One region of the Staphylococcus sp. TCBT05 genome, then DNA from elsewhere that is predicted to be linked to it. Evidence: riboswitches for the same ligand, from Rfam matches in the RefSeq annotation. Region 1 holds a riboswitch; each other region holds the start of a gene.
The links. Region 1 has a riboswitch for S-adenosylmethionine ahead of ACY191_RS03545 (aminotransferase class I/II-fold pyridoxal phosphate-dependent enzyme). Riboswitches for the same ligand answer to the same signal wherever they lie in the genome.
Positions count from the first base shown of each region.

Region 2: another riboswitch for S-adenosylmethionine. It lies ahead of metK (methionine adenosyltransferase); the one in region 1 lies ahead of ACY191_RS03545 (aminotransferase class I/II-fold pyridoxal phosphate-dependent enzyme).
Region 3: another riboswitch for S-adenosylmethionine. It lies ahead of ACY191_RS11685 (methionine ABC transporter ATP-binding protein); the one in region 1 lies ahead of ACY191_RS03545 (aminotransferase class I/II-fold pyridoxal phosphate-dependent enzyme).

Region 1 covers NZ_JBUQDQ010000005.1:784,426-795,746, reverse strand. Annotated here, with positions in the region: gene ACY191_RS03560 (heavy metal translocating P-type ATPase) at 1-960, shown strand, start outside; gene copZ (copper chaperone CopZ) at 998-1,204, shown strand; gene ACY191_RS03550 (D-lactate dehydrogenase) at 1,268-2,266, opposite strand; gene ACY191_RS03545 (aminotransferase class I/II-fold pyridoxal phosphate-dependent enzyme) at 2,253-3,440, opposite strand; SAM riboswitch class I at 3,507-3,615, opposite strand; gene ACY191_RS03540 (aggregation-promoting factor C-terminal-like domain-containing protein) at 3,737-4,498, opposite strand; gene ACY191_RS03535 (PTS transporter subunit IIC) at 5,055-6,098, opposite strand; gene ACY191_RS03530 (6-pyruvoyl trahydropterin synthase family protein) at 6,245-6,670, opposite strand; gene ACY191_RS03525 (DUF488 domain-containing protein) at 6,750-7,094, shown strand; gene ACY191_RS03520 (M23 family metallopeptidase) at 7,180-7,755, opposite strand; gene ACY191_RS03515 (nucleoside hydrolase) at 8,002-8,943, opposite strand; gene ACY191_RS03510 (amino acid permease) at 8,997-10,355, opposite strand; gene ACY191_RS03505 (DMT family transporter) at 10,560-11,321, shown strand, end outside.
Region 2 covers NZ_JBUQDQ010000038.1:59,293-70,613, reverse strand. Annotated here, with positions in the region: gene sagB (peptidoglycan release complex glucosaminidase SagB) at 100-951, opposite strand; gene ACY191_RS07500 (hypothetical protein) at 1,118-1,339, opposite strand; gene ACY191_RS07495 (sigma-70 family RNA polymerase sigma factor) at 1,561-2,025, shown strand; gene ACY191_RS07490 (competence protein ComK) at 2,041-2,463, shown strand; gene ACY191_RS07485 (hypothetical protein) at 2,470-2,919, opposite strand; gene ACY191_RS07480 (transaldolase) at 3,271-3,984, opposite strand; gene ACY191_RS07475 (hypothetical protein) at 4,271-4,576, shown strand; gene crcB (fluoride efflux transporter CrcB) at 4,642-5,007, shown strand; gene ACY191_RS07465 (fluoride efflux transporter FluC) at 5,004-5,360, shown strand; gene ACY191_RS07460 (aldo/keto reductase) at 5,470-6,306, opposite strand; gene ACY191_RS07455 (NERD domain-containing protein) at 6,787-7,695, opposite strand; gene metK (methionine adenosyltransferase) at 7,787-8,983, opposite strand; SAM riboswitch class I at 9,093-9,205, opposite strand; gene pckA (phosphoenolpyruvate carboxykinase (ATP)) at 9,371-10,960, shown strand; gene ACY191_RS07440 (alpha/beta hydrolase family protein) at 11,078-11,321, opposite strand, start outside.
Region 3 covers NZ_JBUQDQ010000038.1:975,397-986,717, forward strand. Annotated here, with positions in the region: gene ACY191_RS11675 (MetQ/NlpA family ABC transporter substrate-binding protein) at 307-1,119, opposite strand; gene ACY191_RS11680 (methionine ABC transporter permease) at 1,142-1,837, opposite strand; gene ACY191_RS11685 (methionine ABC transporter ATP-binding protein) at 1,830-2,855, opposite strand; SAM riboswitch class I at 2,939-3,046, opposite strand; gene ACY191_RS11690 (thioredoxin family protein) at 3,102-3,401, opposite strand; gene ACY191_RS11695 (toprim domain-containing protein) at 3,398-3,790, opposite strand; gene gcvH (glycine cleavage system protein GcvH) at 4,087-4,467, opposite strand; gene ACY191_RS11705 (arsenate reductase family protein) at 4,642-4,995, opposite strand; gene ACY191_RS11710 (thioredoxin family protein) at 5,138-5,458, shown strand; gene ACY191_RS11715 (nitroreductase family protein) at 5,525-6,064, opposite strand; gene aroD (type I 3-dehydroquinate dehydratase) at 6,132-6,851, opposite strand; gene ACY191_RS11725 (organic hydroperoxide resistance protein) at 7,180-7,605, shown strand; gene ACY191_RS11730 (GNAT family N-acetyltransferase) at 8,752-9,279, shown strand; gene ACY191_RS11735 (hypothetical protein) at 9,538-9,789, shown strand; gene ACY191_RS11740 (CitMHS family transporter) at 10,369-11,321, shown strand, end outside.

The sequences.
Region 1 (11,321 bases):
TTTAAAGGCGGAGAGCATATTGAACGAACACATGAAATTGATACTGTAGTCTTAGATAAAACTGGGACAATTACAAATGGTCAACCAGTAGTCACTGCATTCAATGGTAATAGCGAGACGCTACAATTACTTGCATCTGCAGAAAATGGATCCGAACATCCATTAGCCGATGCTATAGTGAAACATGCTGTTAATAACGATATTAAATTGTTAGAGCCTGAACACTTCACTTCTATACCTGGCAGAGGTATTTCAGCTATTATTCATAATCGTCATATCTTAGCAGGTAATCAACAATTAATGACAGAATATAATATTGATACAACTGAGCAAATAGAACAATTACAACGCTACGAGACAGCTGGTCATACTGCTATGTTTGTAGCTGTCGATAATCAAATTAATGGCATAATTGCCGTTGCAGATACTGTGAAATCAAATGCACGAGAAGCAATTCAAGCATTGCATGATTTAGGCATCAACGTCGTCATGTTAACAGGCGACAATGAACGTACAGCTCATGCTATTGCTAAACAAGTAAATATAGATACCGTTATTGCGGAAGTATTACCGGAAGAAAAGGCAGCAAAAATTGCAGAAATTCAACAAACAAATCAGCATAAAGTAGCTATGGTAGGAGATGGTGTAAATGATGCACCTGCTCTAGTACAAGCAGATATAGGTATTGCAATAGGTACAGGTACCGAAGTTGCTATTGAAGCAGCAGATGTTACTATCCTGGGAGGCAATTTATTGTTAATACCTAAAGCCATAAAGGCAAGTAAATATACTATCCGTAATATCCGTCAAAACCTATTTTGGGCATTGGGTTATAATGTAGCAGGCATTCCTATTGCTGCATTAGGCTTATTAGCTCCTTGGATTGCTGGCGCAGCAATGGCATTAAGTTCAGTCAGTGTAGTAACAAATGCTTTACGTTTAAAAAGAATGAAACTATAGTTAACCCTATATAAAAATTTATAAGGAGGTGAATGTTATGGCTAAAGAAATCATTGCAGTAGAAGGTATGAGTTGTAATCATTGTAAACAAGCTGTTGAAGGAGCACTAACAAATCTAGATGGTGTTACAACTGCTGAAGTAAATCTTGAAGCTGGAAATGTCACAGTCGATTACGATCAAACACAAGTTACAACAGTTAACATGAAAGAGGCTATTGAAGATCAAGGATATGATGTAAAATAGCACAATCATAGAGGCTCATATCATCAAAGTGCGTTGATGATATGAGCCTCTATTTTGTTATAATCAATTTACACGTAATGATGTATCTCCTGTTTGTAATACCTCAATAGTTGCATCTAAAGCATCAACTATTAAATTTTCAACAGCAGCATCCGTATAGAAAGCAATATGCGGAGATAAAATAACATCTTTACGTTCAATAAGTGAACGTAATAATTCATCTTCTAATGTGACACCACGTTGATCACTAGGAAATAGACCCTTTTCAGCCTCATATGTATCTAATGCTGCACCCTTTATAATACCTTTATCAATAGCTTCAATTAAGGCACGGGTATTCACAATCGACCCACGAGCGCAATTTATAAATACTGAACCTTCTTTAAAACTATTAAATAATGATTCATCAAATAAATAATGATTTTCATCACTTGCTGGCACGTGCACCGTAACAATATCAGCTACTTCCACTATTTCTTTAATTGTATCTTTATAACTCACGATAGATTGTAATTGTTCATTTTTCACAATATCATACGCAATTACCTTAGCACCAAAACCATTTGCAAATATTTTCGCAACTACACTACCAATACGTCCTGTACCAATCACTGCTACTGTTAAATCCTTAATAGAGCGCGATAAGATGGCAGGTTGCCAGCGAAAATCTTGTTCTGCGGTCTTTTGCTGTATATCATTAAAGTTTCTCACCAAATTTAATGCTTGGGACACAGTATACTCTGCAATTGACTCAGGTGAATATGAAGGTACGTTTGAAATGATTAAATTATACTTATTCGCCAATTCAAAATCATAACAATCATACCCCGCACTTCTTTGGGCAATTTGTTTTATTCCAAACTCATTCATTTTTTTGTAAACCACTTCGGGCAGAGGGATTTGTTGTGATACAGACACGCCATCAAAGCCTCGGACACTATCTACCGTGGATTCAGTCAATAATTGACTATCTAAATCTACAGATACTTTATGTTGTGCTGACCACGCTTCAATATAAGGAATATCTTCCTCTCTTACACCAAACAATTTAATTTTTGTCATCGCAGACACTTCCTTCTTTATGATATAAAGCACTTAATGATTGTAAACGATTAGCTGCTTCTAATAGTTGTGCATCATTCAATGCTAGTGAAATTCTGACATAATTACGCCCATGCTCGCCAAATGGGATGCCAGGAGCTACTAAAATAGATTGCTCCTCTAATAAATACTTAACAAATTGCTCACCATCATAACCTTCCGGAGTAGCTAACCATAAAAATATACCACCCTTCATTGGTTCAAATGGAATGTGTTTTTCAGCCAATTTTGCTTCAAAAAGATCTCTCCTGCGTTTAAAGGTAGCACTTTGTTCCTCTAAAAATGTATCATAATGATTTAAAGCGTATGTTGCAGCATCTTGTAACGCACCAAACATGCCTGCATGTGTGTGTGTTTGGAATTTTTTGAGCGCCTGAATCACCTCTTTATTACCTACTGCAAAACCAACTCTAAATCCTGACATATTATAGCCCTTAGATAGTGAAAATATTTCAATCGCTACATCTTTGGCTTGTGGTGATTGCAATATACTCGGGTTTTTATGATCAAAACCAAAGGCACTATATGCAAAATCATGAACAATTTTAGTTTTTGTCCCCTTAAAACGCTTTATAGCTTCATCAAATACATTTTGTGTCGCAACTGATCCCGTAGGATTATTTGGATAAGTTAAATATATCAATTTAGTATTATCTAAGACTGACTGTGCCACCTTATCCCATTCAGGTAAATAATCCGGAGAATTCAATACCAGTGGTACCGGAATTGCATCAGCCAATTTTACGCCAGCTAAATAATCTGTATATCCTGGGTCAGGCAACAACACATTTTCTCCTGGATTAACAATACACTGCGGTAAATTAACTAAACCATTTTTTGTTCCATATAAAATACATACTTCATCTTCTTTATCTAACGCTACTTGATATTGACGTTGATAAAAATCAACTATCGCTTGTTTAAAGGTATCTTTTCCATGAAATGCACCATATTTTTGGTTCTCTGGTATATGTATTGCTTTACTAAAACAATCTAAAATGCCCTTAGGTGTTTCTCCATCAGGTATACCCACCGCCATATTAATTAATGGTAAGGGGCCATGTTCTACTTTTTGTCCCATTGTCTTTCCAAAATAGCTGTCAGGTATCTGAGATAATCTTTCTGACATTACCATAAAACTGCCCTCCTTAAATAAAAAACTATATACCGAAGTTCAGCGGCATATAGTCATATCATATGTCACCTATCTCTCAAGACAAATATTGCTTGTTGGATTTAGCACAGTACGTCAATCACGTCTGTTGCTGAAGTATCATCGGGCCAATTCCCTCAACTTCTCTAGATAAGTTGCTTCATATTAAATTACTAATTATTTTATCAGAATATTCAAACTTGTCAATGTAAAAAAAGAACGACTCTAAAGAGTCGCTCTATATATAGTGTTGAATCATTTAATTATTTAATTAAATCTTACCACCAGTTATTAGCTGAACGGAAAGCTAATGCAGCTTCGATTGAACCATAACGTTCTTTAGCATAGTTGATCATACCTTGAGTTTGAGTAGCAACTGAACCAGTTCCCCAAGATTCTTTAGTTTGACCTAAACCTCTGTATCCTAATTCGTTAACAGCATTTGGGTTACCGCTTGACTCAGGTAATACGATAGTATTCCACATAGCTTCAGTACCACCAGCAGCTAAGAATTGAGCTTTAACTGATCCACCAGTTGAAGCAGCTTGTGTTTTTGCAGCTTCGTATGCTTTAGTTGCAGTGCTTGTTTGAGCAGTTTGAACGTTTGAGTTTGAAGAAGCTTTAGGAGCTTCAACTGCTTGAACTTCTACATTGCTTGATTGTTGTTGTGAACTTACTTCGTTAGATGATTTTTCGTTAGTGTTTGTAGATGCTTGTGCACTTACATCTTGTTGAGCTGAGTTTGATGAAACGTTTGTAGATGCACTTTGTGAACCTGCAACGTCATAGCTCCAAGACCATGATTGACCATCTGAATCAAATTTATATTCGAATCCGCCTAATACGAAGTCATAGTGGTAAGCACCAGCGTGTAATGGTTTTTCGTTTAATTCTGAAGCGTTGTTTTGAGCTAATTCTGCTAAGTGTGCTTTGTCGATGTTTTGCTCAGAAGCGTGCGCTTGATTTTGATCTGCTTGAGTTGCGTATCCAGTTACACCTAATGCTACTGCTAAAGATGATGCTAAAATTGTTTTCTTCATAATAAAAAAATCCTCCAAATTTAATTCTTTTCTAAAAGTAAATTATATTTTCGTTAATAAAATTATCGTATCTGCTAATATTGTTTAAAATTTATGTCTAATTTTTTGACCACAAATAATATACCATAAATTTCTCGTTTTTATATTACATGTATATAACAAAACTTTACAAAAGCAAGCTCATTATGTAACATTGCAATCTTTTTGTTTTGTTTTGTTACGCATAAACTATCAAAGATAACGCTAACATTTAATGTAAAATGTTGTTATAACAGTGTAACTTACTACTTTTTTCACATTAAGACTATTTTCTGAATTATTACAAGTATCCTTTCTGTAATACTTTTGTAATAATATAAACCGTTAAAAAATATATTTATTGGGGCAAAACTTGTAATTTTTGTTTTTTCTGAAAATTCAATCGCTAACTATCTATTACTTTCATGACGGTATTCAACTTTAATTTTACCGAAAAAATCGTCTACAGGTTTTATTACTCCTGTAGACGACTCAATTAATTGTTAACTTTATTAAGCTGTATTTTAAATTATTTTCATTATGCTAAGAATTTAAAAATATCTCGATCATATAATTTCAATACTTTCATATAGAAGGTATTAATAATATAACCAATTGTAAATGGCACTACAAAAAATGCAATAAATACCATCAACAGGCTCAATAGTGGTGAATGTTCCATAAACCTAAATGCACTAATTGGACCGACTAGTCCAATAATACCAAATCCAGCAGATTCTTTAGTACCGCCAATGCCGATAAGTGCTCCGGCAAAACCTGTGACTAAAGCAGTAGTAAAAATAGGCAATAATATGATAGGATGACGCACCATATTAGGAATCATCATTTTAACGCCACCTAAAAATATAGTAATCGGCACACCTGCTCTATTGATCTTAACAGTTCCAGCAACAAGTACTGCTTCACATGCCACTATTCCAAGTGAAGCTGAACCAGCAGCTAAACCACTAATACCTATTGCTAATGCAGTTGCAACGGTTGATATAGGTGAAATAATAATAAAACTAAATACAAGTGCGATTAACATAGACATTAAAATAGGTTGCAGTTCTGTAAATGAATTCACCAAATTCCCTATACCTGTGGTAATCATTTTCACATAAGGTAACAATAAAACACCTACCAAACTTGCAATAACTCCAACAAAAGTTGGTAATATGATTAACGTGAGACTACCAAAACGCTCACCAATCACTAATATAATAAACACTGCAATAGCTGCAGTTATCATCGTGTTAATTAAATCACCTACACCCATTAATACCCATGTACCTGATTTAAATTGCGCAACACCACTACCAATAAATGCCGAACTTGCTACTACGGCTGTCGCTAAAGGTGATAATTTAAATCGCATTGCTATTAATGCACCTACCAAGATTGGTACTGTAAATTGTATACTTTCAATAATTTGCAATAACGTTTGAAAGATGGGATATTTCGGTGCAAAAACCTTAAATAATTCTCCTAAAATTGCATTCGGTATCAGTCCGGCCACAATTGCGATTGCCACGCCTGATAATACATTATTAATAAACTGTTTTGGACTTACCTTGATCATAGAAGTTCCTCCTTAGTTGTAGTAGGTACTTAATATATCATATTTTCCAAATTTTCAGAATATTAATTTTTGTTTTAGTCATTTAATTTTGCATTATCTATAAATTCCATCATATTTTGAAAACGATACGCTAAATCTACTTCATGTTACTGCATGAATGCTTCAGTCAATACAAGCCCTTGGCGATCGTTTTCGTAAAACTCTAATTTATAAAGTGTATTTCCATTTGGAAGGTATTGCTCAAACTGTTCCCAAATCCAAAACGCAATATTTTCTGCAGTCGTATTCATAGCTGGTAATGTGTCATTTAATAACTGATTTGCTAAAAAAGGTTTAATGTGTTCATCATATAATTTGTCTACAACATTAAAATCTAATGCCAACCCATAATCATCAATAGGTGATAATATCTCTACATTAAAACGATATAGCTTATTTTTTAAATCTTTATGCAATGTTTCAGAAAAATAAATTCTATTATCACACTGAAATTGGAAACTATTTCTGATTAACACATTATTCGTTCTATATTGATACGTTTTCGGTGGCTGCACATGATCAAACTTATTCATCATAAAACCTCCTGTTTTTCTTTATTTTACCCTTTTTCTAAAAAATAACTTCAAACTACGATGTTTTTAATTTACAGCTATTGGCAATGATGAAAGTGAAAATCAACAAGTAACTGGATTACGCATATTAGTAGATCGTGTATGGCCAAGAGGCATCTCTAAAGAACAAGCTAAGATCGACCATTGGTTAAAGGATATTGGACCTTCTACAGAGTTAAGAAAATGGTTCGATCACGATGCAGAAAAATTCACAGAGTTCAAATCGAAATACCAACAAGAATTAACTGATAATGACGACCAAGCTAAAGCATTTAAACAATTAAAACAATGGGTTGATGAAAGTGATAAACCGGTCGTCTTGTTATTCGGCGCCAAAGATACTCAACATAATCAAGCCGTTGTACTTCAATCTTTATTGAGCTAATACGCTTCAAGGCATTATCTTAGCATATATATTCACAATCCTATCGGTAGCGTATACTACATTACAATACAACCCATTCAGTCGGTTACAATTCATACAAACTCTTTTCGCCGTTAGGTAATTTATCTATGAAAGATTTGGGGTCTATTGCAAATTGATTGCCCACCCCATCTTTCATTCTTTGAAAATGAAGATGCGAACCTGTCGTTTGCTCACCAGTATTACCAGAGAGCGCAATGGTGTCACCTGCATTCACACGTTCACCTTTCGCTACTTTAAATGTATTCAAATGCATATACCATTGATGATATCTACCATTATCTTCTTGAATTTGTATGACTTTTCCACCTAATTTATTATTAAAGGTTCTCGTCACAACGCCATCGGTCACTGCTTTAACTGGTGTATCTTCAGGTAAATCGTAGTCAATGCCATAATGTTTACCATCGAAATCACTATATTGATATTCACCAAAAGTTTCTGTTTCTCTACTACGATTAAATAGTGCTTCAAAGTCATTATTTGACTCTTCTGGTTCATGACTTTGATTAGTATATAATTTAGTCACGGTTTGTTTAATTTCTTCATTATATTGTACAAAAAATACTATCGCTCCTACAATCACGATACAAATAGCTAAGTATTTTAATAATTTCTTCAATAAAGGTAACACCTCTTAAATAATAAATTTGTGTAATTAGTATACGCACTCATCAACATGAATGCGAATAATTCGTTTACACAACGCTCACATAAAAATAATATATCTATATGCTGCAATGATGTATCTACCAAATAACAGCATAAATAAAAAGCTTTATAAAACCATTTCCATTGGAGGAATCGTTTTATAAAGCTCTGTCTCATCATCTTTAATCTAGTGATTAATCTAACAATAGCGCATTTATTATAATTTATTGTAACTTTGTAAAATATTTTCAACTAAATCCCACAAGTCATTTACATCAACAGCTATCGCAAAATTGGCGTTTTTTTCCTTTTGTGTAATATCATTTAAATCTACCGACATTGTGCCATAAGTTAAATCACTTTGACACTCAATATCGATTCTCGTGTATTGCATCGTAAATAATTCGGGTTGCAATAAATATAAAATTGTACAAGCATCATGTATGGGTCCACCATCCATATTGAAATGTGTCTTATATGTGGATTTGAAAAATTCAAGTAGCTCAACAACAAAGCGGGCAATTTCATTATCAATACCTTTAAAGCGTGAGATAATTTCATCTGTTGCCAGCACTTGATGTGTGACATCTAGACCGAACACATTAATCATCACACCACTTTCAAATACACGTTTCGCCGCTTCGGCATCAACCCAAATATTAAATTCTGCTGTTGGTGTCCAGTTACCGAATGTACCGCCCCCCATAATTGTAATAGATTCGATATTTTGTACAATATTAGGTTCCTTATTCATTGCCATAGCAATATTTGTTAATGGTCCCGTCGCTACAATAGTCACTTTGGTATCACTGTGGCTCACTTTTTCAATTATTGTATCTACAGCATGCATAGTCGTCGGCTTTAATGCAGGTACTTTAGGTAAATTGGGTCCGTCTAATCCAGTCTCACCATGTATCTCTGATGCAAATGACGCATCTTTTATTAACGGACGAGATGCACCAACAGACACTTCAATGTCTAACCGGCCCATAATATCCAATACATTTAAAGCATTATTAGTATTCTTTTCAACAGATTGGTTACCTGCAACAGTCGTAACTGCTATGATATCTAATGGACTTTGTTTGGCTCCTGCAAGTATTAATGCAATTGCATCATCATGGCCCGGATCACAATCCATAATAATTTTTTTAGTCATTTTCCTTCACTCCAAATCACAGGATTATATCGTACGATTTCAAACTTGAGGCATCATCTTTGTCGTGTATGCTTTTTATATTGTCGATACATCAATGCTAGGACTATCAACCATAATGGCGCTAATAACACACCGATTCTAGTCTCCGGATTCACCAATAAAATACCAAATATAAAGATAAAGAATACGATGATACACACTGCCATTTTACTACCACCTGGTAATTTAAAATTACTTCGCTCATGCAGATCAGGTCTTTGCTTTGTATATCTATAGTATGCAATGGTAATTAAGGTCCATAAAAATATATTCAACACTGTTGATACAGTACTAATATAGACAAAGACGGTTGTCGCATTAGGAATAAAATAATTCAATAACACTGCAATAAATAAAAATGAACTTGTAATTAAAATCGCAGTGATCGGTACACCTTTCTTATTTGTTACCTGAAAACTTGGTGGTGCTTGTTGTCTATCTGCCAAGCCAAATAACGTCCTACTATTAGCAAATATGCCACTGTTACAAGCTGAGGCTGCTGCAGTCAATACCACAAAGTTGATGATTCCTGCTGCAAATGGTATACCTACAAGCGCAAATAATTTAACAAACGGACTATCCTCTGGATCAAGTTTATTCCATGGCACAATTGAAATAATAATAGCAATTGCCCCAATGTAGAACAATAAAATTCTAAAGGGCACACTGTTGATTGCCTTAGGAAGTGTCTTATGTGGATTCTTAGTTTCTCCTGCAGTGATACCAATCATCTCAATTCCTAAAAAGGAAAATATCGCCATTTGGAAAGACATAAAGAAACCAGCAGCACCATTTGGAAACAATCCACCATGTGCATATATGTTAGAAAATGAAGATGTACCATACGGTGTTTGGTAAGCCATGATAACCATGGCCAATCCCACAATAATCAACGCGATAATCGTACCTACTTTAATCAATGCAAACCAGAATTCTAGTTCACCAAATAATCGTGTACTCAATAAATTGAAATACATCAATAGGAGTACGCACAAAAAAGCCGATAGCCAATTGGGAATTTGTGGAAACCAAAAAGATACATATTTCGCCACCGCTGTAACCTCTGCCATACCAGAGATAATCCATGTTAACCAATATGTCCAACCTGTAATGAAACCCGCAAGTGAACCTACATATTCATTTGTAATATCTGCGAATGAATTAAATTTCGTATCAGAAAGCAACATCTCTCCCATCGCTCTCATAAACATAAACAATGCAAATCCAACAATTATGTAAGTCAATAATATAGACGGACCAGCTAAATGAATCGACTGTCCTGCACCTAGAAATAAACCTGTACCGATTGCTCCCCCAATTGCAATCAATTGAATATGTCTGTTACTTAATTCTCTCTTTAGTTGATCAGCCATAATTCCAACCCCTTAAATTTGAAATTATACTCTTTAATCATACTATGTCCCATTCAGAGTATCTAATTTCTCCTAACATATTAGGTTTTTATTATTGTTAATGATTTAAAAATACAACAATATACAATAATAGTTTACCCTTGCCAATATTTAAAAAACTGTTAAATTAAAATTATTAAAAAATTTTTAGGAAGGTGGAATAACATGAAAGCAATATTAATTGGCATTTTGGGGGCAATGTTTTTCTCTGTTACCTTTATCTTAAATCATGCAATGTCAGATTCAGGTGGTAGCTGGCTTTTCAGTTCATCTTTACGCTTTATATTCATGTTTCCATTTCTTTTTATATTTGTCTGGATACAAAAACGTCACAACGTTATTATCAAACATATTAAAGCGCACTACATCTATTGGCTCATTTGGAGCACCTTGGGATTTGTCTTCTTTTACATACCTATCACTTTCGTATCAAACTTTAGCCCAGGGTGGCTCATTTCAGCAACGTGGCAATTAACAATTATTTGTGGCTTATTATTAGCACCATTATTCTACGAACTCATCGAATATAATAATCAAATTATAAAGGTTAGAGAACATATATCTTGGCGATCACTTGCAACTTCAAGTATTATGATTTTTGGCGTGATATTAATACAAATTCCACAAATTTCTAATATACAAACTCAAACATTTATTTTGTCCGTTGTACCATTGGTTCTAGCTGCCTTTTGTTATCCTTTGGGTAATCGTAAAATGATGGAACTCGTTGACAATGAACTCACTACGATTGAACGTATCTACGGGATGACCTTTGTTACACTGCCAATCTGGACCATCATATTTTTAATTGGCGTCTTAACAAATGGGTTACCCTCTTCAAGTCAGGTCTTACAAACCTTTTCAGTAGCTATTTTTTCAGGTATCATTGCGACCGCTTTATTTTTCTATGCTACAAATATGGTCAAG
Region 2 (11,321 bases), on a different contig from region 1:
TTTACAAATTTTTAATCGTACATATAAAAAAGCCCTTAACTGAATAACTACAATCAGTTAAGGGCTCTTTTAATAATACATTAATAATGATATATTCACTTATTTTCTATGCTTTTCATCATCTTTATAAACAAAATATTTAAAGTATTTACCTTCAGTTTTCATATCTTTGTAGAAATTGGCCATAATACTAGCATTACTTTCAGCCCATTTTATATCCGTGGCATATTGATGTTCACCAGGATTTTTCGGATTCCATCTCATGCTATATAAAGTATTTTGATCTTTGTTAGATAAGAAATGACTATGAATGAAGTCGGCACCACCACTAATCGCTTTTTCAGGTGTATCCCAACCGTGTTTTTTAGCATATTCTGAACCCGTTTTAATCGGATCCTCATCCAATGCCCCGACACCAAAGAAGTTATAATATTTCTTGCCATCAATTTCTACGCCACTTGCTAATTCACTTTTAGCAGATCCTGTTTCTAAAAGTGCATGCGAAATCAAATATACTTCATTTACATGTTTCTCTTTCGCTGCATTAATAAATGCATCCGTATGTTTTAATAGCGTTGGATTATCAAACAACATACGTTTAATTCTGTTTTTATCTATTCCTTGATAACGATCTAATTCTAAAAATTGATATTTTTGTGTATCGCTATCTATAAATTTATTACTATCCATGGCATCTTTTATTTCAGTTGAAGACGCATCTCTCCAAGTCTTATTATCTTTGCTTGACACTTGTTGACTTGTATAATTATCAATTTGCTTTTTAGCTGCTTTATCTAAAGTCACTTTTAGATTTTCAACACTTTCTTGTTTATTAACTGATTTAAAGAATATTTGATCTGAAATCATTGAAAAAACAATGACTGCAGCCACGCCTAAAACTACCAATAATCCTATTATTGATAACAAAGACCCTTTTTTATGCTTCGTCATGTTCACACCTCATAGGTAATAATTGAAATTTTAGCCCTATCATCGTGCAAAAAACAAATAAGTTAAGGCTATCCGATAATAGATTTTAACACTAAATAGTTGAACAGACAATTTTATACATTGGTTGTTACATATTCATAAAAAAAGTAATGAAATTTTAATTTCATTACTCTTGACTTTTATATTCCATAATAATAAAACTCATCGCTTGTGATCTATTTTTATAAAAATATCGGTTAAGATCAATTGTTCCCTCAATCTCACCATCTCGATATTTCATTTCTTTAGAAACATTATTTATCATTACAAAATCGGATTTATCTTTTATCCTATCTAAATCATTATGCTTAGCAAAAAAATGCTCTAAATTTAAATGTGCGTAATCCATATAAACCTCCTGAATATAGTCCGAAGTTAACATTATACTTTAAAATGCAGTATTTTTAAGTTGAATACGCTTTTGTGTCATTAAACTTAAAATTTAACTATCTACGACTACTATTTAACACCTATTATTAATATTTAGCAAATGAAAATTTTTATTTTCATTTATAAAATATGTCCATCCGGAAATAATTGTTATATATATAACTTTGGAGTAAAAATTGAATGATTGAATCAAAACTAACAGAGTATAATTATATTATAGCTACATTGTTAAATAAGTACCATATAAAGTACAATTATGATGAATTTGCACAATTGTTATTTATACGCATGTGGGAGTTAATCCAAGAATACAATCCCAACCAACAAATGTCGTTAAAAACATTTCTATTTACCCGCTTGAACTTTTACCTCATCGATCTATTCCGCTCAATTAAAAAAACTGAACCCATCGACTTTAATACGATTACGCTCGATAGTCAAATACATGAAAGTTCACTAGAACAACTTACTTGCTACAACCATTTTCTTACCACTTTGTCCCGTAAAGAACAATATTGGTTAAAGCTCAAATTAGCAGGATACAAACAAAAAGAATTAGCAAAATTTTTAAATTGTTCTATTTCAACATTAAAGAACTATCAAAAAAGTATCAAAATAAAATATTTATCTTACTATACCAAATAAAGAGGTTATCAAAACATGAAAATGAATATAAAATTATTGTATTTTAAAACATATATATCAGCACAAATACTTACACTCTGCCACTTTTCAACACACCATTTCCTCTATCCCGCTACAATGGACAAAACACTGCGTTACTTTTTCGAAACACAACAATTATCCATCCCCTTGCAAACTAAAAAAGCAAAACAGACTCTGAACATTAGAAAATTCTTACCTTTATACATAAATAGTGAAACAATTTTATTCCCTTTAACTACGAAACGTTCAGCAATCCAATACTATATCAATGCAATGGCTATAACCGGATTAAAGTCATTACAATATGGTACAGTCATTTATTTTGAAAATACTAAATATATAGAAGTTACAATTCCATATACTTTTGTATACAAAAAATGGCAAGAAAGTATTTCGCTTTCCCACCATTCATATTAATTACTCTTATAAATCTTTATTATGTTTATATTCAAGCAGTTTCTTCGTAAAGTAAGCAGTCACTTGCTTTATTGCATACAAACAAAGAATGATTAATAGTATTGACCCTACTAGTGTTAATAGAACGACTGCAGTGGATAGCTGTACTTCTGGTTTAATAAAGTATTGAACAGAAGACAAACTTGCTAAAAAGCCAAATAAAAACAGACCTAGTAACACTATATATGTAACTAATATACCAATTAACATCACAAATAATTGTGTCGTTGAAGTTACCTTTTCCTTAAATATATAAGATTTTAAAAATTGATTTGAAAATGCGATTGGCCGATTTAATTCACCAGATTCATCACTGTCTATCTTCGCTTGTAATACTTCATCTAATATTCGCTTCTCTTTCTTATTTAAAAACCACAATTGCTTTTTTACTTTTTGTTTAAAAATATTTACTTTCATTTTTTATACTCCTTTAGCATGTCACGCGCTAATAGCTACAATGTTTTAAAAATTAAAACTACAATGATTAATTATATATTAATTCATAAACTTGCATAGTATAAATTTGAATTTTTTATAAATATTCACACAATAGCTAATGAATCGACCTAATAAATCAATTAATTTTATGGCATGTATTTTTACAATTAAGAACCCTTATAACATTGCATCATGTTATAAGGGGGCACTATATTATTACAAAGTATCAAAGCTAGTCATATATTCGGACTCATCTGTCCTTTTTCTGCTCTTTTTATTTTTTAAAAGAACAAAAAACCCTATAAACATTGAGTTTATAGGGGATATTGATTATAAAATTGATAAACCTGAAGATTGGATATCTTTTGCAAAGCCTTTAACTGTGTCAACAGATAATTCGTCGATATCTCTACCTAAGTTTGTGTTAACTTTTTTAACTACATCAGCTGGACAAGTAATAATATCAGCACCAACTTCATCAGCTTGAATAACATTAATTACTTCACGACAGCTTGCCCATAATAATTTAACGCCATCTTTACTATGCGTAATTTCTGCTGATTCTTTCATTAATGGTAATGGATCTACACCTGTATCAGCAATACGGCCAGCAAATACTGAAACATATGTTGGTACACCTTCAGTAACAGCTTCAGTAATTTCTTTAACTTGATCTAAAGTATAAACAGCAGTTACATTTAAACGAACATTGTCTGCTGATAATTTTTTAATTAGAGAAATTGTTGATTCACCTTTTGTGTTTACAACTGGAATTTTAACAAATACGTTTTCACCATATTGTTTTAAAATTTCAGCTTCTTTTTCCATAGTTTCTAAGTCATCTGCAAATACTTCAAATGAAATAGAGGCATCTGGAATTTCACGTACAGCTTCTTCAGCAAATGCTTTATAGTCTGTTACGCCAGCCTTAGCCATTAAGCTAGGGTTAGTTGTAAAACCATCAACTTGTTTATTTTTATAAGCAGCTTTCATTTCTTCAATATCTGCACCATCTGCAAACACTTCAACATTTAATTTTGCCATTAAAAATTCCTCCTGACTAAAATAAATAATTCTATAAAGAATTATTTTTATAACGGTTATTAACCATTCAACTCATTTATACCACCATTTAACATGAAATTCTAATTTTTTGCTTAAATTGTCAAAATTTTTAGAGTAGAATTTTACAAATTACAGTAGTAAATTTGCCTCAATAGTAAGATTTTCATCATAATAAAAATCTTGCTTTTTCTTTTAATTGTAAATTTAGTTAATTTTATGTAAAAATATGGTATCATTATTAGATGAATTGCACTAGGAGGTAAATATGGCACGTTCAAAACTTTATTTTTATTTATCTAGTTTATTGATTATTATCAGTTTTTATTTTAATACTAGAAATCCTCTTCTAAATATGCACTTTAATTCTATAATTAAACTAATTTTTGTTTGTAGTATTATAAATGCTGTTATTTTAATAATTTCTATTATTTTTGCAGATAAATCGATTAAACATTCTCAAGACAAATCAGATTGGATTAGAAAAGCGAGTAAAATATTACCGTTTGTATTACTCATCGTAATTATCATTCATATCCTTTCTTCGCTTTCAACATTTGGTATTATTTTCTAAATTATGCTACAAAAGGTAAAATACTTTTGTAGTATTTTATTTTATTGAGAGGAAGCGTATAAATGATGCAATATCTATTTATTTTTATTGGTGGCTCAATTGGAGCACTTTTAAGATATTGGTTTTCTTTTATGAATCCTGATAGTGGCTTTCCCACCGGTACTTTCATAGCTAATATCATGGGTTCTTTTTTAATGGGATTGTTAGGTAGTTTAGCACTAAAATATTTCGCCAATAACGCACATTTAAAAAAAGGTATTACTACTGGCTTTATCGGAGCCTTTACCACCTTTTCTACTTTCCAATTTGAATTAGTATCTATGTTAGCGCACCAGTACTATTTATTATTAGTTATTTATGCGATTACGAGTTATATCATTGGGATTATAGTTTGTTATATCGGTGTGCGAATTGGAGGGAAGATAGCATGATCAATATTTTATTCGTAATGTTAGGTGGCGGTATCGGAGCAGTCATTAGAGGCTTTATTACAAATTATTGTGCTACTAAATTCACTTCCCCATTTCCAATTGCTACGCCATTCGTTAATATTATAGGTAGTTTCTTTATCGGCTTTATTATGGGAATGACTATACATACATCTTGGATACATCCATTGCTAATTATTGGTGTCCTAGGCGGATTAACCACTTTTTCTACTTTATCTTCTGAACTTGTAAAGATGTTAGTAGATAAACAAAATCTGTGGCATTTTATTGGATATTCCTTACTCCAATATGTTGTTTCATTCGCCGCCTGTTTCATCGGGTATATTATTTTATAAATGTAATCAGCAATATTAGTTAACAAAATAAAGAACCCAGTAAATGAATTGTTATAAAAACGCATTTACTAGGTTCTTTTTAATATTAATATTTCTAAATTTAAATGGTTTATTCGCCAGTAAATTCTAATGGATTTGGTCCAATACGTTTATCTTCATTTAACTGGTCTAATTTTTCAATTTGCTCTGCAGTCAATTTAAAGTCAAAGACATTTAAGTTTTCTTCAATTCTAGATGGCGTCACAGATTTTGGTATAACAACGACACCATGGTCTATATTCCATCTAATAACTACTTGAGCTGGTGTTTTACCAATTTCTGTAGCAACTTGTTGCACTGTCTCATCTTCTAAGATTTGTGCATTCATTAATGGTGACCATGACTCAGAATGGATATTTTGAACTTCTAGATAGTTTCTTAATTTTTGTTGCAGTAAGTATGGGTGAAATTCAACTTGATTAATCACTGGTTTAATTGAAACTTGAGCTAATAGTGCATCCAAATGACTTGGTTCAAAGTTACTAACACCGATATTTTTAACTTTATTATCTTTATATAAATCTTCCATACCTTGCCATGTATCAATCATTAACGCTTCATCAGTACCTGGCCAATGCATAAGATACAAATCTAAATAGTCTAATCCTAATTTTTTTAAACTCGTTGCATAAGCATCTGCAACATTGTCTCTGCCATAATCTGCTAACCATAACTTCGAAGTAATAAATAGTTCGCTTCGGTCAATACCAGTAGATTCTAACGCTTCAGCAATACCTTCGCCAACTTTTTCTTCATTTTCATAAATCATAGCTGTATCAATATGGCGATATCCACTCTCTATAGCATGTTTTACTGCTTCTTTACATTGATCGCTATTATCTACTCTAAATGTACCTAATCCAAGTATCGGCATTTCATTGCCATTGTAAAACGTAATATTTTCCAATGTTCATATCCCCTTTTTTACTTTACTTATCTTACATGATATACAATTTCGTAAGTCATATAAATCAAAAAGCTTCATAACCAAATAAATTAGCTATTTATTACGTTAATCACTAATATGTATTGCACATATTTACTACTTCCAAACTTTAATTTATCATAGTTTTCTCAGTTCGTTTTCCTAGCATGTCATCTCACCATTGGTCTTTGCCTAGCATTTTTCACTTAGGCCTCTCGCCAGATACTCCACATGATGATGTATTTTCAAATCAAAAACTTCAAATTAAATTTATCTACGCTACAATTAATTACACGGAATTTATTATTTTTTGTTATCTACATATATTACGAACCAAATTTAAATATAAAAAAAAGAGCTAATCAACAATGGATTAGCTCTCTTTTATTTGAGAATGGATGATTTAAGTCCCAACCACTCTATTCATTTCAGAAAATTGATTACGTTACTTTAGCAAAGATATTAATTAAAAGATTCAATTTCATCCATAATGCGTTGTAAATCTTCGACAGTGTATTGAATTCGACCATGGAAGACAAACTTATTAAAGAATTCATCCAATTGTTCTGGACCAACAAGCACTTTAGAATTTGAACTTTGTGCATAGTTTGTGATTGTAACAGCACCTTCATTCTTCGGATTAAAGTACAAGATAGTCGTCGGTGTGAATTTCAAGTTCAATTCTGTTTGAATATCGCCTGCTAACTTTTCAATATCATTAATATGCTCAGTATAATTTACAAAATTCAATGATTTCTTATCATCATTTTGATCTAATACTAATGTTTGAGCCTTTTGCTTATCAAGATCTAATGTATCGAAGACTTGCTCAATCATTGGTTGATCTTTGAATTGATTTGCACTGATGCCATTATAGACATGACCTTTTAACAATTGGGAATCGATTATATATAACCCTGTACGTGTTAATACTAAATGACTGATATGTTGCACATCACTAAATTCATTTCGTGGTAAAAAGATATTGGCCATAATATGCATATCTTCAGGTCTAATTCGCTTTTCATTTACTAAGCGTTCCCGAATACCAATCAATCTCATATCTGTTACATACTCACTATGATTTTTTGAGAAAAGTTTCAGTGCATCAATTTCTCTATCTTTAGTATTGACTGTCGCATCATATTCTTCTTTTTGTTTTGTAACAGTCTTTTTATTTTCGATTCTTTCTTTTTCTAATTCTTCTTCGTGTGCTTCTTTTAACTTTTGTTCTTTAGATTGATATTGTTCTTCAATCTTTTTCTGTGCTTTCTTCTTACTGTTTAAAGCAGCAATAAATAAAATCAAACAAATAATTGCTACGATAATTGCCACGATTAAACCAATTTCTAAAGGTCCCAATGAGTTCATAACAATAACGCTCCTTTATGTGATCAGTAACTTTATTATAATGGAAATCATCTGTTTATTCGAGTGTAAACTATACACTTAAGGCAATTTATTATGCTTGTACAGAATCTTTCAATAAGTTGACTTTATCAAGTTTCTCCCATGGTAACAACACATCCGTACGACCAAAATGACCATATGCTGCAGTTTGTTTATAAATAGGATGTTTTAAATCTAACATTTTTATAATTCCTGCCGGTCTTAAATCAAAGTGAGTTCTAACCGCTTCAACTAACACACTTTCATTCACTTTTCCTGTACCAAATGTATCGATTGATATAGAAACTGGCTCTGCAACACCAATTGCGTAAGCAAGTTGCACTTCACATTTATCAGCTAATCCTGCTGCAACAATGTTCTTAGCTACATAACGTGCTGCATATGCTGCTGAACGGTCAACTTTTGTAGGATCCTTACCACTAAAGCATCCACCACCATGGCGTGCATATCCGCCATACGTATCTACAATAATCTTACGACCTGTTAAGCCCGCATCTCCTTGAGGTCCACCAATTACAAATCGACCAGTAGGATTGATGTAGAATTTTGTTTGTTCATCTAGTAAATCTTTTTGAACTGTTGGATAAATAACATGCTCTTTAATATCATTTTGAATTTGTTCTAATTCAATATCTTCAGCATGTTGCGTAGAAACTACAATTGTGTCAATACGGCTTGGTTTATCATGTTCATCATATTCAACAGTTACTTGCACTTTACCATCTGGGCGAAGATAGTCTAATATGCCATCCTTCCTTACGTCTGATAAACGTTTAGATAATTGATGAGATAAGAAAATTGGCAATGGCATATAAGTATCTGTTTCATTTGTTGCATAGCCAAACATTAAGCCTTGGTCTCCGGCACCTGTCGCCTCTATTTCCGCCTCAGATAAATCATCGCGATATTCTAATGCGGTATCCACACCTTGAGCGATGTCAGGTGATTGTTCGTCTATCGCTGTTAATACTGCCATTGTTTGACTATCATAACCAAATTTAGCACGCGTATAGCCAATCTCTTTAATTGTCTCTCTTACTACCTTAGGAATATCAACATAAGTAGTTGTTGATATTTCACCTGAAATTAACGCCATACCAGTCGTAACTGTCGTTTCACAAGCTACACGTGCATTTGGGTCATCCTTTAATATTTCATCTAAAATCGCATCTGAAACTTGGTCGGCAATTTTATCTGGATGTCCTTCTGTTACAGATTCTGATGTGAATAATCTTCTATTGTAAGTCATAATTTGCTCCTTTAGTTTTAAATTACGAATATTCTCTATACTGTGAGCTCATTAAAAAAGGGCCTTTTCACTATATTAAATAGAGAGAAGGCCCTAATACGTCCATTCGCTCTTATCGTTCAGACGGTATTTGTCTGCAAACGGTTTGGCACCTTTCTTCGTATTAAGAAGAGGTTGCTGGGCTTCATTGGGTCCATGTCCCTCCGCCTCTCAGGATAAGAGAATCCGTTAATCACTATAGTACCGAAGTTAAGTAATAATGTCAATTTAACATTTATTAATATAAATTTTAAATTCCCTTTAAAATGATGTGTACTAATAAATCATATGTGTTATACTTTTTAATTGTAAAGGCTTACAATACAAATAACTTTGGAGGGATTGAGTATGGCTGTAGATACATACACATACACTAATAAAATCGAAAACATTTTGGGCAAAACGTCATCATTATTCCAACTTTCTACAACACAATTGTATAACAAGATTTTAAATAATGGTGAGGGTGAATTAACAGAACTTGGAGCAATTAATGCAAAGACTGGTAAATATACTGGACGTTCACCTAAAGACAAATTCATCGTGACAGAACCATCTTATAGAGATTCTATCGATTGGGGTAATATCAACCAACCTATCGAAGAGGAAACATTTTTAAAATTATATGACAAAGTTCTTGAATACCTAGATCAAAAGGACGAACTTTATGTCTTTAATGGTTATGCAGGTAGTGACGAAGAATCACAGTTAAAGTTAACAGTAATCAATGAACTTGCTTGGCATAATTTATTCGCCCAAAACATGTTTATACGTCCAAAATCTAAAGAAGAAGCACAAGAAATTAAAGCTAATTTCACAATCGTGTCAGCGCCACATTTTAAAGCTAATCCAGAAGTAGATGGTACAAATTCTGAAACATTTATCATTACTTCATTTAAACACAAAGTTATTTTAATCGGTGGTACTGAATATGCAGGTGAAATGAAAAAAGGTATTTTCTCTGTAATGAATTACCTGTTGCCGAAAGATAATATTATGAGTATGCATTGCTCTGCTAACGTCGGCGAAAAAGGCGATGTTGCACTATTCTTCGGTCTTTCAGGAACAGGTAAAACAACGTTATCCGCAGATCCTACACGTAAATTAATTGGTGATGATGAGCACGGATGGAATGACAACGGGATCTTCAATATTGAAGGTGGTTGTTATGCAAAAGCAATTAACCTTTCATATAAAAAGGAACCACAAATTTACGACGCTATCCAGTATGGAACAATTTTAGAAAACGTTGTCGTTGATGAAGACGGTGATGTAGATTTCGATGATAATAAATACACAGAGAATACACGTGCTGCATACCCTATCAATCATATTGATAACATTGTAACACCATCAAAAGCTGCACATCCTAATACAATTATATTCTTAACTGCAGATGCATTTGGTGTATTACCTCCAATTTCCAAATTATCTAAAGATCAAGCAATGTATCATTTCTTAAGTGGGTTCACTGCTAAATTAGCAGGTACTGAACGTGGCGTTACAGAACCTGAACCATCATTCTCAACATGCTTCGGCTCACCTTTCTTGCCATTAAATGCAAAGGTATATGCAGATTTACTCGGAGACCTAATCGATAAACATGATGTTGATGTCTATCTCGTAAACACTGGTTGGACTGGTGGTAAATATGGTGTTGGTAGAAGAATCAGCTTAAACTACACTAGACAAATGGTAAACCAAGCCATTACAGGTAAACTTAAAGATGCTGAATACATTAAAGATGATATGTTCGGATTAAATATTCCAATTCATGTCGAAGATGTACCTCAAACATTATTAAACCCAATTAACGCTTGGAGCAAATCAGATGAATACAAAGCGCAAGCTCAAGATTTAATCGACCGCTTCAAACGTAATTTTGAAAAGTTTGGTGAAGAAGTATCTGACCTAGCAAAAAATGGTGGATTTAAATAATACCAAAAAAGACCGTGTGCCTAACACACGGTCTTTTTTTATATAAATTAACAAAAATAAATATATTTTTAAACATTCAGGCTATTATATTCCAACTCATTTTAGAAGACGATTATATTAAATGTAGTGTTGCTGAATACAATTATTTTCAACATCCGTCATCCACTGCTTAACAGCGTTTAATGCATGTTTAATTGCAGGCGGTCTTGGTACATGACCTTCATCCATTTGATAAAATGTACGAAATGTCACGTTTCTTTCAGACAATTTACATTCTAAATGATATGCTTGATGTATACCTACTTGTTTATCCTTGCCACCATGCACAATGAAGATGGGCGGACACTCTGAGTTTATTGAT
Region 3 (11,321 bases), on a different contig from region 1:
AATAATTACTGGTAATAACCCACAACAAATAACTATTACTAATATCAGTCCAACATTCATAAGTACGTACCTCATTTGTATCTCTTATTATTAACACTTAATATATGATTTTAAATAGCGATATAGTATCATTAATCGCCCTTTAATATTAATGTATACACTTTAATTTATATTTAAACATTTACTGAGGAGTCACATTTCTTCCTTAACTATTTATAGTTATTTGAGAGACATTATTTAAACTCTTTAATATAAAAAATCCCCCACTAACCATTACGGCTAGAGAGGGATGGACTATATTCAATATTATTTTGCTGGTACTACTGCACCATCATATTTTTTATTAATGTAGTCTTTGATTTCTTTAGAATGTAATACTTCCATTAATGCTTTGATTTTCTTATCGTCTTTGTGTCCTTCTTTAACTGCGATTAAGTTAGCATATGGATTATCTTTTGCTTTCTCAACAACAATTGAATCTTTTTGTGGACTTAATTTTTGATCGATAGCAAAGTTTGAGTTAATAATTACAGCATCTGCTTTTTGGTTTTGATAGATCTTAGGTAAGTATTCTGCAGATTGTTTGTTGTTAAATTTAATATCTTTTTTGTTTTCAGTGATATCTTTAAATGTTGCGTCTTCAGGTTTTACACCTTTTTTCAATTTGATTAAGCCTTCATCAACGAAGAATTTTAAGAATCTACCTTCTTCAGCTGGGTTGTTTGATACGTAAACTGTTGCACCTTTTGGTAAGTCTTTTAAGCTTTTATATTTTTTAGAATATACAGCCATTGGCTCTAAGTGTACGTTACCAGCAGATTCAATTTTATAACCTTTGTCTTTTTTATCTGTTTTTAAATATGGTGTATGTTGGAAGAAGTTTGCATCCAATTCACCTTTATTTAATAATTTATTTGGCGTAGTGTAGTCGTTAATTGTTTTAATCTTTAAGTTATAACCTTTGTCTTTAAGTAATGGTTTAGCCTTTTCCAAAATTTCTGCATGTGGCGCTGGTGATGCTCCAACTGTAATGGTCTTATCTTTCCCGCCGCCATTACCACAAGCTGCTAAAACAAGTGCAAGAACTAAAACCGAAGCAAAACTAAATAATTTTTTCATATCGTTAAGTCTCCTTTTAATTTTATCTCTTATCTATCTTATTTGTAGCCCAATCACCAATAAATTGAATGATAAAGACAATAATAAGTATTAAAATAGTTGAAACTAAAATGACATCATTTTGGTTTCGGGTAAATCCAGTTAAATATGCCAAGTTACCTAACCCACCTGCACCAATAACTCCGGCAATTGCCGTTGAACCAACTAATGCTATGGCAGTAACCGTAATACCTGAGATTAATGCTGGCATTGCTTCAGGTATTAATACCTTTTTAACTACAGTCCAAGTATTTGCACCCATTGACCATGCTGCCTCGATAACACCTTTATCGATTTCTTTAAATGCAATTTCGACTAATCGTGCATAGAATGGTGCAGCACCGATAATTAGTGCTGGTAAAGCACCAGTAGGACCACTAATTGTTCCAAGTACTAAGCTTGTAAAAGGAATTAATAGTAATATCAAGATAATGAATGGTATCGCTCTGAACAAGTTAACAATGAACGATACAATATTATAAAATATTCTAGCTGCCTTCGAATCACTTTTAGCAGATAAGAATAATAACACACCTAAAATTAAACCAAAGATAAATGCAAATATCGTAGAAACAATTGTCATATACAATGTCTCGTATGTTGCAATCCAAACCTCACTCCATTGAACATTTGGCATTGTAATCATTTCTTGGAGTATGTCACTAAATGAATTACCCATGCTTTAACACCTCCAATGAAACATGTTGCGCTTCTAAATCATTTTTGAACTTTTCGAACTTTTCTGAATCTAATGATGGTAAATGTAATACCAAGAATCCGATGGAACCGTCTTTAGAATGTTTGATATTCGCTTCCAATATGTTCACATCAATATCATGTGTTTTTGTAATATATGAAATAAGTGGTTCAGTCGTATTATTACCTGTAAAGTTCAAACGTACGATATACGAATTATCATCAATATGTACTAAATCAGTAATAGACTCATCAAAATCATCATTTAAATCATCTTTGACAAAACGTTTTGTCACATCGTGTTGTGGGTTTTCAAAGACAGATGTTACTGCACCTTGTTCAATGACTCGGCCATTTTCCATCACGGCTACTTCATCACATATGCGTCTAATAACTTGCATTTCGTGTGTAATGATCACAATTGTTAAATTACGTTGTTCCTTGATTTTCAACAGCAAATCTAAGATTTCATCCGTTGTTTGTGGGTCAAGGGCACTCGTTGCTTCATCACATAGTAATACATTCGGCTCATTAGCCAATGCTCTTGCAATACCGACACGTTGTTTCTGACCACCAGATAGTTCTGACGGATAAGCGTCCTCTCTACCTTTCAATCCTACTAGCTCCACTAGTTCTAGTGCACGTTGTTTCGCTTCTGATCTTGAAACACCTGCAATTTCTAATGGAAACGTAATATTATTTAAAACCGTTCTTGACCATAGTAAGTTAAAATGTTGAAATATCATGCTCACTTTTTGACGTTTTTTACGTAATTCTGATTTTGATAGTTTCCCTATAGTATCGCCATCAATGATAACGTCTCCTGAAGTAGGCTGTTCGAGATTATTTAAGAGTCTGATTAAAGTACTCTTTCCTGCACCAGAAAAACCAACTACCCCAAAGATTGAGCCTGATTGAATGCTTAAATCAACATGATCTACAGCAAGTACGTCTTGTTTCTTAGTTTTGTACCTTTTCACTATTTGATTTAACTCAATCATCATAGTTGCCTCCTTGTATTGCTCTATCAATTAAAAAATGCTTTCCCTTGTTCACCGAAGAATAGAGAAAGCATTTGCCGCTTCTCTCATCTCCAAAAGTCCAACAAGACTTTTTGTGAATTGGCACCATTTCTGTTACAGACGGTTGCCGGGCTTCGTAGGGCACATCCCTCCACCTCTCGTGATAAGAGTTTCATTTATTTAATTATCAATAATCCTACCATCGCACTAGAGATTCGTCAATAACTATTTTAAATTTTCTAATAAATAAGGTACCGACTGAAATGCGTAAATACGCTTTATCTCTTGGCCTTTTGACATGACTATTAGTACGGGTACAGATTGAATTTCGTGCTTTTGGCTATATTCTGGATAAAAATTCAAATCCACTTTCGTAATTGGTAATTGTAAGATTTCATTAGCGATGTCTAACATTCGTTCAGATATTTTACATGTTCCACACGTAGGTGTATAGCCAAACACCAGTGATTTCTCTTTATCATCGTGTTCATGTATATCGACACGCGTTTCTTTTGCTACGTTCATGTTAATAAACTAACCCTTTCAGCTATATAATCTATTTGAGCCTTTGCCATGCTCTCTTCATCCTTTACTTTAAATCCATTTTTTTCTAGAACTCGTGAGAGATATGGCTTTGGACATTTTGCAACTTCACAATATTGTTTATCAATTCTAATATGATGACTTTCACTTAAATAACGTTTAAACCATTTACGGATTTTTTCACCTTCATTATCTGAATCAACAAGTATATGCACTTGTTTTCCATATAATGATTCAATCATTGCATCTAATTTATCAACGCCCATTGTACCATTCGTACAAATAATTTCAATTGGCTGATCTATAACTTGCTTTACCCTCTTCTTGTCGGACTTCCCCTCGACAATGATTACTTGGTTTAGTATCGTCATGATATCCACCCTCTAAATGTTGATAGTTATTCTCTTCTATTAAGTTTTTCACATTAGTTAATAAGCATAAACATTATTTACATTTTTATCATGTAACCTTTGCACACTCTAGATAAATTTGACTATATCTTAATTGTTCATATATAGTTATTGCATCTATTTTATGCATTACCACAGCATATAACATCTTCTTTTTATATTGTTAAAGATTATTCATCCGCTTAATATAATTTGCACTATTTTTACATATAAAATAAAACTCCCAGATTCAAAGGATCAAGGAGTTTCAGTCATGTTTATTCACCAATCATTTCAGAATATTGTTCTGCTGATAATAAATCTTCTAATTGGCTTTCATCACTTAATTCAATTTTAATCATCCATGCTTTTTCATATGGTGATTCATTTACAAACTCAGGGCTATCCTCTAACTCATCATTTGAGCTAAGTACTTTACCTGAAAGTGGTGCATATAATTCAGAAACAGTTTTTACAGATTCAACACTACCAAAAGTGTCGCCTTCATTAATTTCATCATCAACTTCTGGTAATTCAACGAATACGATATCTCCTAATTCGTTTTGAGCGTATTCAGTAATACCAATTGTTGCTGTATTTCCTTCAACTTTTACCCATTCATGTTCTTTAGAATATTTTAATTCGTTTGGTACTGCCACGAGTATCCCCTCCTAAATGTTATTACATATTCATGATGCCATATGAAAGGTATTAGGGCAACTATAAAGTGGGATAACATTGCACCTTCAACCGTTTTTCGCTCATTTTTATAAAGCGTTTTCATTTTTTGTAAACTTATTATGCTTTACTTGATTGCCATGACTAATATTGTCTTATAACCAAACTTGTTTATATTCGTCTTCTTTAAAGCCAACAGTCACTTTATCACCAGATACAGCAAGTGGTCGTTTAACTAGCATACCGTTTGAAGCTAGTAAATCTAGTTTTTCATCATCTGTTAAATCATTTATCTTATCTTTGAGACCTAACTCTCTGTATTTTGCGCCATGCGTATTGAAAAGTTTATTAATTTCAATATCTGTTCCAGCTAAAATTTCTTTAAATTCACTCTTAGTAGGTGTGTGTTGTACAATATCAATTGGTTCAAAGCTAACGCCATAGTCTTTTAAGAATTTTGCTGCTTTTTTACATGTTGTACAATTAGGATACTGGTAAAATTTTATCATTATTCTGTACCTCCTATGTCTAGTTATCACTAATATATCAAATTTATTCATAAAACGCTCTAATTATTAAGCTAATTTTTTTTATTAGAATTATAATTTCGCTATAATAGTATTACTAATCTATCAAAAAGGAGAATTAATTATGCAACCTATTAATACAACTGATCAATTTAAAGAGACAATTCAAAGTGATCAACCAGTCATTGTTAAATTCGAAGCAGGCTGGTGCCCTGATTGTAAAGCTATGGATATGTGGATTGATCCAATAACTGAAAAATATAATGATTACCAATGGTTTACAGTTAACAGAGATGAATTAGAAGATGTAGCTGCAGACAATGAAGTGATGGGAATTCCAAGTCTACTCGTATTTAAAGATGGAAATAAATTAGCACACTTACATTCTGCAAATGCTAAATCACCAGAACAAGTTGAATCTTTCTTAGCAGAAACATTTAAATAATAAATTAAGGAGTGAGACTAAAATCTATTGATATAGACTTCTTGGTCTCACTCCTTTTTTAATGGGCTAAAACTTTTCAATTATATTTTCAGTATGTCGTGGTCTATAATTCATTTTATCTTCTAAGTCAGTTAAATATAAAAATCCTAGTAAACGTTCGTTTTCTTTAATATTAAATAGAGCTTGGACTTCTTTGTCAAAAATATAAGACGGCGTCTTCCAACATGTACCTATTCCTGCTTCATGCAACAATAGCATCAAATTTTGTACATAAGCACCAAACGCCAAATGATCTTCTAAACCTTCTAATTGATGAGGGTCTTCCTTTAAAATCAAGACCAACATACCACCTAAATTAGTAACGACTTGATAGTGATCTTCTTGCTTTTTCGGTTTATCATGAAACGCAATTTGAGTTAGTTGTTTACTCATATTTCCCAATCTATCTTTAGCAACGTGAATCACTCTCCACGGTTCCCTGTGTCCATGGTTAGGTGCATCAGCAGCCTTTTTAATCGCATCATATAATGCATCTTCATCTATAGTCATATCTCTCTTAAAGATTTTTACACTTCTACGTTGTGAAATAGCCTCTTGCAGTTCCATAGTTATATCGCCCTTTCTCTATTGATAACTATTATCAATTATAATGTAGAATGACGATATTTTCAAATTACTCATATAGATTCAACTGTGCTCTCAATGTTTCAACATGAATTTGACCAGGTGCTTTCGGTGTATCCAAACAACCATAAGAAACTACTCCACCAAATACACCTTGCGCAGTCCTTGAAACAATACCTAATTTAGACATTGATATGCCAATCACTTTTTCTGATACTGTATCAGCGGTTTCAGAAACCACTTCTAACAAGCGTAGCACATCCATCTTGTCATGTGGCATCACAGCAACCTTGATATAGCTTGGTGACAATTGGTGCATTTTAAAATATAAATGCTTTAATTCTTCTATAGGCGGCGTTTGTTTGAAATCATGATATGACAATACAGTTTCCACACCTTGTGACTCCACATCATTTACAAGTGCTATGAATAAATCTCTGTTAACAGACTTGTCAAATTCAATATCTAGTAAATCAACACCATTGACATTGCTAATATTGAATAACAATTGTCTATAATTATCATCTTCAAGTGTTCCTGCACCACCTTGTGATTGCGTTCTATAGGTCACCAATAATCGCTTATTGATATTCAACTCTTTTATTGACTCAATAGTTTGCTCCAATAATTCATTATTGTACGCTTGCCACTGATCTATGCGCAATTCAATAATTTCAAATGAGTCACTATACAATTTTAATTGTTGTAGTGTTTCTTCAGTTATTTTATTTTCTGGAGCTATCGTCACAGCAATATCGACTTTTGTCATTATATGTACTCCCTTTATAAGATAATTAAAATTATTGTATAACAAATTTTGAAAATAACACAATGCCAAGTTATTATTTTCAGCAGAATCAGCAATACATAACACATTTACTGCGCTATTCATTTCATACCACGATAAAGTTATTTATTACAACTAGTCCCGTTACATAACCTGAGTCATTTCTGCCTATAATACACTCCAATTTGATGGTATATGCATATTGCATCAACCATATTAAAATTTATTTTATAATGAAAACGAATTCCTATGGTTTAAATTTTATACAATGGGTAGACATAAGAATAAAGACCTAAAGGAGGTATTTTAAATGGCAGTAAAATATGAAACGAAAGCAACAAATACAGGTGGACGTAATGGACACGTTCAAACTGATGACAAAGCAATTGACGTAGCGGTAATTCCACCAGCTCAAGCTGATGCTGAAAAGGGTACAAATCCTGAACAATTATTCGCAGCAGGTTATGCGTCATGCTTTAATGGTGCATTTGATTTAATTTTAAAACAAAATAAAGTTCGTGGTGCAGAACCAGAAGTAACTTTAACAGTCCGTTTAGAAGACGATCCTGAAGCAGAAAGTCCAAAATTAAGCGTCTCAATAGATGCAAAAGTGAAAGATGTATTATCACAAGAAGATGCTGAAAAGTATTTACAAGATGCACACGACTTTTGCCCATATTCAAAAGCAACACGTGGCAATATTGATGTAGATTTAAGTGTTGAAGTAGTAAAATAAGCACTTAATATAAAATCAAAAGCGTCTAAGAAACAAATTTCTTGGACAACGATAAGAAGGCAATTTCTATTGAAATCATATAGAAATTGCCTTTTTAATATTCATTTAGAATGATAAGACATCGTTCCATGATGATGTTTGAATTCATTTGTTTTATTGTCAGAGATTATTTCAATGATTGTATTAACATAGCATGACATATCATTTAAAGAAATATGTATTGAAATTGCCATTGGCAGCATAAGTTGAAAAATGTCATAATCTTTATATTTAAGACACCTCGTTAAATTAACTTAGTAGTGATTATCAAATTATATGAAAAGGCCTTATTTTATTAAGTATATTTTAACGTGAATTTTTTATTAAATCGACGTATTTTGGCGAGACTCCTGTGGGAACAGGACAAGCTGAAGACTACAGGCTGAAGCTGTCCCCTAGGAAAGCGAGCCTATAATTTATAATATTGAACATAAAACAGTAGATAAGAAAAATGGATATTTCATGATTTACATTCTTATAAAAGTTTAACATTTGTATTTCAATATAAAACATTATTTTTTGCAGTATGTTGGCGAGACTCCTGTGGGAACAGGACAAGCTGAAGACTACAGGCTGAAGCTGTCCCCTAGGAAAGCGAGCCAACAATATGTAATATTAAAATAGCACTCAGATAAATTTAATTCATTCATCTGAGTGCTATTTTTCTAGGATTTTTGTCCCAAAATCTTTTTTGTTCAAATCTTGATTTCTTTTTATAAACCATCAAATAAATATTAGAATCTGTCATCTTTATCATTTAAGATAAAATAAGTAATTAAAACCAAAAAAGCAATCAGGACAAGAACGATTAGCGAAACAACTATTGTGATAATTGACGTCACAATCTTTGCCCTCTCTTTCAAATATGTATCTCACCACATTATATCATAATTTTTATATATAAATGAGTTCTAAAAAAATTCAACTAATTACATTTACACATTTTATAATTGATAGATTATTTTATATTCAAATTAAACGTACTACTAACTTTTCATAAAAAATCAAAAATAGTATTGCTCAAATAAATTTTTTCCTTTAATATTATAATAAAATTATCAAAATATTGATTTAAGTTTTTACTTCAAATATTTAGGGGGCCTTTTAATGAGAAACGTTCGTTATTTGACAGTTGAAGATTTATCGATTTATTATTCGCTTTTATTGCAAGGCATCCATAAAAAACTTGAAGTATACGCGTGGAAATACCAGAATGAACACTGCATATCAAAAAATGTACTCACCGATATTCTAGATATAAATAACAATCATCATAACGTAATTGGTGTGTTTGAAGGTAGTGAATTAGTTGGTGCCGCGACTTTAATTCATGATCAATCTTATGGATTAACTCACAAAGCTATCATAGAAAATTTATGCGCTAACGGCTCAGATCATGAAGAAAAAGAGCAAATCGCAGAACTATTGATGGAACATTTATTTCAAATTTGTAGAGAAAAGAAAATTGAAATATTATTAACTTCTTTAATTTCTAACAATATTAGTGGCAAAGTATTTTTTAGCCAGTTGAATTTTGAAACACTTGTACTAGAACATCATGCTAGAAAATATGGTGAGCGTTATGTTGATGAACATTGGCTAATCTATAATTTTTTAGAGAACGAACAAGAATAATTTAGCAATTGAACCGTACTACATTGTTGTATCGTATGAAATTTATATAATTTATGGAAATTGACGTCTTTTTCTGTATTGAGCAGTTTAAATGATCCCACATACATTTCAAACCTTTTATAAAACTTTTTTATAATTACTTGCAATTACATTTAGAACCAAATATCATTTTTAGTGAGTACGTATAACACTTTTATTTAAGTTGAAATTGAGTAGATATTTTCATTCATCTTTTAAATATTGAGAGGACTGAACAAGTTGAAATATGCAACAACATTATTGTCATTATTTTTATCATTAATTACACTTGCAACACCATTACTCGTTGTAAATAAAATATTAGATGGTAATTTATCAATCATTGCAGGCGGTTTATTTATATTAGGTGTATTGTTAATCAATATTTACGCATGTTTACGTGGTGATCGTATTGCTAACATATTTGCAATGTGTGTGAGTATTTTCTCTTTCATATTATTGTCATTCCCATTATGGAATTCGTTAATTTAATAATTAACACAGTTTCATATATTTAATACATAATGTATTCATATCAAAATAAAACCTGACATTTTTAATAGCATAAAACAAAAATTCAAGAAGAACGCCAATCCTTTACAATGATTCAATCAATCTATAGGGTTGGCTTTTTCTATATTAATAACGGCATAATGTATCATTCGCTAATATAAAGAGATAGCTCAATTCCCCTTGCCCTTAATACTCCTTCTACTCTCTTTGGTATTTTAAATATTGTTAAACATTCATCTGCGCTGATTATAGAAATATGCTACCTCCATATAATTCTATTGGTTTTAATCCATTTATCATCAGCTATAAATTGAATGGTGCCTCCCCTATTAGCTGTCTATAACTAATGTTCACAACTACTTATTAAAAATTAGTTTTATTGAATTATCCCTCAAGCAAACCATCTAAATAGCATAACTTTAACTAATAATTATTTTTGAAATATTGTAGTTATATTAACAATTCTTAATTTAAATAAATTTTTTCAATTTTATAGCAATTTTAATTTTAAAAATATTCTGAAAGCGCTATAATGATAAAAATAAGGGGGATTAATATATGAATTTAGCTATTTTAGGTTTCGTCATGATTATTATCTTTATGATTCTTATTATGACACGTAAAATGTCAGCCTTAATTGCGTTAATTGTTATTCCAACAATTTTTGCACTTATCGGCGGATTCTATGCGGGCATAGGCAAGTTCATGCTTGAAGGAATAGAAACAGTAGCACCAACTGGTATTATGCTTACTTTTGCTATTTTGTATTTCGGGGTTATGATTGATGCTGGTTTATTTGAACCTGTTATTAATCAAATTATAAAAGTTGTTAAGGGGGATCCTGTAAAAATTGCATTTGGAACCGTCATACTTGCTTCAATGGTTGCATTAGATGGCGATGGAACTACAACTTTTATTATAACCGTTACCGCAATGATGCCTTTATATAAGAAAATTGGCATGAGTCTTTACACACTTTCGACTTTAGCACTGTTATCAATCGGTGTTATGAATATGTTACCTTGGGGTGGACCTACTGCGAGAGCAATTTCTTCATTACAAGTAACAACGGAAGAAGTATTTATACCTATTATTCCAGCTATGGTTGCAGGTATAGTCTTTGCCTTTATTGTCGCTTATATTTTAGGTAAACGTTCAAGAAAATTTATCACATCTTATACTGACATCGATTTAGATGATGTCACTAAAACTGATACTAAAGAAGAATCATTACTAAAAAGACCAAAAATGATTATTCCCAACGCTATTCTTACAATTTCATTAATTATCTGTTTAATTATTGGATTATTACCAATTCCAGTATTATTCATGCTTTGGTTTGGCGTAGCTTTATTAGTAAACTATCCAAATTTAAGTATTCAAAATTCAGTAGTCAAAAAACATGCTGGCGATGTACTTGCAGTAATCAGTTTAGTATTCGCTTCAGGTATTTTTACAGGAGTTATGAATGGTACGAAAATGGTAAATGAAATGGCAAATGCCTTAGTACA